One region of the Embleya sp. NPDC050493 genome, then DNA from elsewhere that is predicted to be linked to it. Evidence: riboswitches for the same ligand, from Rfam matches in the RefSeq annotation. Region 1 holds a riboswitch; the other holds the start of a gene.
What was found. A riboswitch is a leader RNA that binds a small molecule or an ion and turns the genes downstream of it on or off. The one in region 1 is predicted to bind cobalamin.
Positions count from the first base shown of each region.

Region 1 (3,209 bases):
GCACGAACAACATCCGGTACATCACCGCCGCGACGTCCACCACGGCGGCCGGGACACCCACCCGGGTCAGCCGGGGCAACACGTCCGACAGCGGCGTGGTGAACGCGAACAGCAACATCGCGAGGCCGGCGGCACCGGAGCGGGCGAGCAACTCGGCCGCGTGGCGCGGTCCGTCCTCGGCCCACCCGACGCCGTCCGCGCCGATGCTCACGAGCAGCGTCAGGGCGCCGGTGGCGGCGAAGCCGAGCGGGGCACGGGCGGCCCGCCACAACCGCCGGGCGGGCACCTTGGCGAACCCGAACGCGACGACCAGGACGGTCCCGGCGACCAGGACCGCGCCCGGCCACGGCGGCAGCGCGACCGCGCAGCCGAGCAGCCCGAAGGAGAGCACGGCCTTGTCGGCCGGGTGGCGGCGGCGCCACGAACTCGCGTGCGCCGCCGCATCGATCGGCAACACGGGATCAGCGACCCGGGACCGATACCGGTGCCTCGGCGGCGGCGTCCGCCGGATCGTCGGGTGTGTCCGCGGCCTCCGGCGCGAGTCGGCGACGGGTGCGCTTGACGCCGAACACGTAGCCGACCACGCCTGCGCCGACCGCGGCCTGCAACGCGAACAGGCCGGACTCGATCTCGCCGGACGGCGGTTCGTACAGCGGGCTGAACCACGGTTCGTAGTCCGGGTCGTTCTCGGTGATCGCGGTCTCGGCCTGGGTGTCGGAGCCCGCGAACGGCTCGTCCTTGTGGTCGCCCATCCCGAACACCACGGGCAGCGCCGCGAGCAGCACCACGGCCAGCACGATCAGCAGGTTGATCTTCGTCGAGCGCTTCACTTGGTCTTCTCCTCCTCGCGCGCGACCCGCGCGTCGGTGACCACACCGAGGCGGATCAGGTCGCCTCGGCTGGACTGCCGCAGCAAGCGCACGACCAGGACGGTCAGCAGACCCTCACTGATCGCCAGCGGGATCTGGGTGAGCGAGAAGATGCCGCCGAACTTGGCCAGGGCGCCGGGGAATCCACTGTCGGGGTCGGGGAAGGCGAGGGCCAGTTGCACGCTTGTCACGCAGTACGTGCTCAGGTCCGCGACGAACGCGCCCAGGAACACCGCGACATCCAGCGGCATGGTGCCGCCGCGTCGATCGAGTAGTGAGCGGGCCAGTCGATAGGCGCCGTAACCCGCCCACGGGCCGACGATCGCCATCGAGAACGCGTTCGCGCCGAGTGTGGTCAGCCCGCCGTGCGCCAGCAACAACGCCTGGAAGAGCAGGGTGATCGTGCCCAACACGGCCATGATCGGTGGTCGGAACAGGATGGCGCCCAGTCCGGTACCGGTGGGATGCGAGCAACTCCCGGTGACGGAGGGGATCTTCAGCGCGGACAGCACGAACGAGAACGCGCCGGACGCGCCCAGCAGCAGGGTGTTCTCGGGGCGGTCGCGTACCTCGCGGGTGAGCGCGCGGGCACCGTGGACGACGAACGGGGTCGACGCGACGCCCCAGGCGACGGCGTGTTCCCAGGGCAGATAGCCCTCGGCGATATGCATGAGGAAGGGTCCCTCTCCAACACCTCGTGGACGGACGATCGCCGTGGCCGGTCTCCTGGCTGACGGGTCGTACGTTCACGTCTCCGCCTTCCCGGGGCCGCGCAAGCGGTCCCAGTGGCTTCCCCGAGACGACGAATCAACGTTTTCGCGGGGGTGGAGGAGAACTTCCCGATCACAGTGGCGAGGGCCGCGCCGGCATCGAACCGGCTTCCCGAACACCACGGCGAGCCGACACTAGTGGTCGGATGGACATGGCGACAAGGTGGCTTTTGCAAACCGTGCGCAAGACCACAAGATGGGCGGAGCGGCCGATCAATAGCCGCATTCCGGAAACGGGCCGCGGCTGTCCGGGCCATGCGCGCACTCGCGCGGTCCACGCGCCGGGGCGGGCCCGCGGGAGGGCGACCCGGGTCGCAGGCGGCGCGGACGAGTGCGGTGCGGCCGGCTCAGTCGAGGCCGGGGCCGCGGCCGCGGACGACCAGGGTGCCCGCCACCCGATCGCCGACCCGCTGCCGTCGCTCGCTGCCGAGCACCGCGGTCAGCCCGATCGCGCCGAGTGCGAACGCGTCGACGGCCAACAGCAGCCAGCGGATCCCGAGTTGGCGCCGGCCGGCACGTCCGCCGGAAACGTCCACGACGCGGATGCCGAACACCTGCATGCCCCACGTGCGCCCGTCGTGCTCGGCGGGACGCAGGACCCAGTACCAGAACAGGATCGCGACCGCGACGACGATCACGCCGGCGGTGATCGTCGCGGTCAGCGGACCGCTGCGGATCGAGCCGTCGGGGTGCGTGGGCAGCAGGACGAACAGCAACATCGCGGCCCCGGGCAACAGCGCGGAGGCCACCACGTCCACCAGGAACTGGCCGATTCGGCGCCACAGCACCGAGGGGACGAGCGGACTCTCGACCGCGGGCAGCCACAGTCGGGCACCCGACCGGGCGGGACGTGCCGAGCGCGCGAAGTGCTGCGGAAGGCTCCGTTCGTACATGTCCTTGTACTTTCCGCTACCGGGCGAGTTGACTCCCGGCGCGGCCGGATATCGCAGAGATTGCGCCCGGTCGGCGGACATGGGGGCCGACCGGGCACGGAGGGGAGGCGGGCGGTCACCGGAATCGACCGGAGGACGTCGTTCGGTGACCCGAAGCCGAGTCGTGCGGTGCCGCGCCGCGCCGTATCGAGCCGAGCCCGCACCGCGACGCGGCGGACGTGGTCCGGCGCGGCGCCGGCCGCTCAGGGCGTCATCGGACCGTCGGCCCCGAACAGGTCCGGCTCGGAGCGGCTGATCACGTCGTACAGCGGCTTGTAGTTGATCCAGGCCACCGTGTCGTTGCCCAGCTGCTCGCGGGTCAGCCGGGCGTTCTCCGGCGAGATCGGCTTGAGCTCGCCGGCCGCCTGGGCGAGCAGCTGCACCTGGCAGGAGCGCTCCATGGTGATGAACCACCACGCCGCGGCGTCGACCGACTGCCCGACCGTGAGCAGGCCGTGATTGCGCAGGATCAGCGCCTTGCGCGGGCCGAGCGTCTCGGCGATCCGGCGGCCCTCCTCGGCGTCGAGCACGACACCCGCGTAGTCGTCGAACACCTCGTGGTCCTCGTAGAAGGGGCACACGTCCTGGGTGATCGGTTCGAGCCTGATGCCGAGCGCGGAGATCGCCCGCCCGTGCAC
Region 1 covers NZ_JBITHP010000002.1:240,660-243,868, forward strand. The annotation lists gene cbiQ (cobalt ECF transporter T component CbiQ) at 1-457, opposite strand, end outside; gene ACIBM5_RS04405 (energy-coupling factor ABC transporter substrate-binding protein) at 462-830, opposite strand; gene ACIBM5_RS04410 (energy-coupling factor ABC transporter permease) at 827-1,540, opposite strand; cobalamin riboswitch at 1,568-1,778, opposite strand; gene ACIBM5_RS04415 (RDD family protein) at 1,987-2,532, opposite strand; gene ACIBM5_RS04420 (class II aldolase/adducin family protein) at 2,775-3,209, opposite strand, start outside.

Region 2 (3,209 bases), on a different contig from region 1:
GCGGGCATCTGCCGGACGAACCGGCCGTCCCGCTCGGCGGCTTCGTAGACCCGGTCGAACTCGGCGCCCCACAGATCGGGCAGTTCGGGCAGCTCGTTCGGGTCGAACAGCGACCAGACGCCGTCCTCCTCGACCCGGCGCATGAACAGGTCCGGCACCCAGTTGGCCAGGTTGAGGTTGTGCGCGCGGCGCGCGTCCTCACCGGTGTTCTCGCGCAGTTCGAGGAACTCCAGGATGTCCGGGTGCCACGTCTCCAGGTACACGCAGGCCGCGCCCTTGCGTCGGCCGCCCTGGTTGACCGCGGCCACCGACGAGTCGAGCGTCTTGAGCCACGGCACGATGCCGTTGGAGTGCCCGTTGGTGCCGCGGATCAGCGAGCCGCGCGAACGCACCCGCGACCATGCCACGCCGATGCCGCCGGCGAACTTCGACAGCCGGGCGATCCGCCCGTACATGTCGTAGATCGACTCCAGCTCGTCCTTGGGCGAGTCGAGCAGGTAGCACGAGGACATCTGGGTGTGCACCGTGCCGGAGTTGAACAGCGTCGGCGAGCTGGGCAGGTAGGCGAGCGAGGACATCAGCCGGTAGAAACCGATCGCCTCGCCGGGCTCCCGGGCCAGGCCGCACGCCACCCGCAGCAGGAAGTGCTGCGGCGTCTCGACCACCTTGCGCGAGACCGGGTGGCGCAGCAGGTAGCGGTCGTACACGGTGCGCAGGCCGAAGTACTCGAACCTGCGGTCGCCTTCGACGTCCACGGCGGCGTCCAGTTCGGCGGCGTGCTTCGCGACGAACGCCGCGGTCTCCGCGCCGATGACGCCCTCCCGGCGACCGAGCGCGATGCCGGCGCTGAACGAGGTGACGCCGGCCGCCAGCGCCTCGTCCGCGATCCGGCCGGCGAGCAGGCGCGCGGCGAGCCGCGAGTAGGCGGGCTCCTCGGCGATCAGCTCGGCCGCGGTGCGCACCGCCAGGTCCGCGGCGGCGCCCTTGTCCGCGCCCTCGTTCAGGCCCGCGACGACCCGGCGGACGACCCGATCCGGATCGACCTCCGGCAGATCGCGCGCCTGGGTGCGCACCAGGGTTGCCAGTTGGTCCTCGGGGCTTTCGTCGATCCGCATCCGGGTCGCGCCCACGCTGTCCACAACGGTCACGTGCTCTCTCCTCGCGAGCTCGTACGTACAGGTGACCCCGCGCCCGAAGGCACGGGCAGCCGGCAGGTATTCGGACTCGCGGGCATGCCGGGGCACCGCCGGGCACGGCATGCTCGGCGGACCGCGGAGTACCTAGTGGTCGTCGCTTCCCGAATGCCTCTCGGCGTTCGGCGCTCCATGACGACGTTCGTTCCCGCTCACCGCTGCGGGGCAGTTCCGGCTTCACACCGGATTCCCTCTCGCGTCGCCTTTCCGCTGAACTCGGAACGGCGAACCAGCTGCGTCGCAGAGCATATATGTAGTGGCGGGGTGGTCGTTGCACCCCCAGGTGTTGTGTCGTGTCGCGGTTCTCGGCGTACCACGGATCGCCACCGGCGGGCCCGCCCCCGGCGGTGCGGCCCCAGGGCACCGGGCGCGGCGGTGCCCTGCGGGCGGTGCGGGACCGGCTCCCGCCGGATGCCCGGCACGACGGTACTCGCGTGCACCGCGTCGAGCGGTCGCGCGACACGCCGGGCGGCGGGGTGTCGTGGGGCCTGCCGCATCCGCCGCGAGGGCGGCGGCCGGGGCGACCCGAGAACGGGTCTCCGCGCCGCGCCCGGCGGGCGGCGGAGGCGGTCGGGCGGTCCGCCGCGGGCGCGGGCGGTGCGCAGGCTCAGGGACGGCCGGTCCGCGGCCCGGAGTACGGCGGGCGGGCGTGTCGGGCCGGGCGGTCGTGTGGTCGGTCCACCGCTCCCGGCACCTCCCGGCCCGAGTCGCGCCACTCCGCGACCAACGCCTCGTAGACGGGGGTCTCGATCGTCTCGGTGGGCCACGGCCCGAACGGGGCCCGCAGGATCTTCATGCCGATCCAACCGCGCGAGGGGGCGTGAAGTAACCACCAACCGGGTGATGCCACTCGGTCGATTGACGTATCGACTCGGATACAGGTAGTCGAAACGGTCCGACTCGCCCGGGAACCCGGGCTCCGGGCTCCGGGCATCGGGCATCGGCGGACGGCGTGCCGCCGCGCGGGGTCGCCGGCCCGGGCCGCCTCATGCCGGCGGCGCGGCGCCCCGTCCCTCGGGGCCCGCCGGGGCTTCCGGGGCCGCGTGGCCCTCGGCGGCCTCGTCCGCGCGCGAGGAGCTCGCCGCCCGGAGTTCGGCGAACGCCTCGGCCAGCGCCGCCGCCGTCCAGTGCGCGTTCAGGCCGCTCGGGTTCGGCAGCACCCAGATCCCGGTGTCGCCGATCGTCTCGTGCTGTCGGCCGACCACCGCCTTCGGCCGGCCGAAGCCGGTCCGGTACGCGCCGATGCCCAACACCGCCAGCCAGGCCGGTCGGTACCGGTGCACCCTGGCCGTGAGCGCCGCGCCACCCGCGATGTACTCGTCCTTGGTCAACTCGTCCGCGCGGGCGGTGGTGCGGGCCACCACATTGGTGATGCCGAGGCCGAGCGCGAGCAGCTCGTCCTGCTCGGTCGGAGCGAGCAGGCGAGGTGTGAACCCGGACGCGTACAGCGCGGGCCAGAACCGGTTCCCCGGACGGGCGAAGTGCCGACCGGTGGCGCCGGACCACAGGCCCGGGTTGATCCCGCAGAACAACACTCGAAGGTCGGGCCCGATCACGTCCGGGATGCTGCGCCCGTGTGCGGCGGCCAGCTCGGCGGCGGTGGGATTGCGGCCCGGCGGGATGGGCAACACGAGCGCTGTCGCGGGGCCCGGCTCGGGCTCTTTCGCGCTCACGGTGCCTCCGCGATCAGCGCCGTGCCCACCGAGCGGAAGCCGAGCCGGCCGTACATGCGCGCCACGTCCTCGTCGCCCGCCGACAGGAACACCGTGTCGTTCCCGCCGTCGAGCGCATGCCCGGCCAGCTCCCAGGTCACCGCCGCCGCGAGGCCGCCGCGTCGGGCCGCGGGGAGGGTGGCCACGCCGACGATCTCGGCCGTGTCGTACAGGTGCTGGTAGCTGCCCACGCACAAAGGCCCGGCCGGGCTGTACGCGGCGAACATCACCGTCTCGCCGGAGCGCAGCCGCTCGTTGAGGTAGGACAGCAGGTTCGGGTCCTGGCCCAGGGCGGTGGTGTCCC
Region 2 covers NZ_JBITHP010000027.1:9,198-12,406, forward strand. The annotation lists gene ACIBM5_RS36550 (ribonucleoside-diphosphate reductase subunit alpha) at 1-1,115, opposite strand, end outside; cobalamin riboswitch at 1,192-1,442, opposite strand; gene ACIBM5_RS36555 (hypothetical protein) at 1,801-1,989, opposite strand; gene mug (G/U mismatch-specific DNA glycosylase) at 2,180-2,815, opposite strand; gene ACIBM5_RS36565 (GNAT family N-acetyltransferase) at 2,863-3,209, opposite strand, start outside.
Region 2: it holds a riboswitch for cobalamin, as region 1 does, so the genes downstream of both, ACIBM5_RS36550 (ribonucleoside-diphosphate reductase subunit alpha) here and ACIBM5_RS04410 (energy-coupling factor ABC transporter permease) in region 1, are expected to answer to the same signal.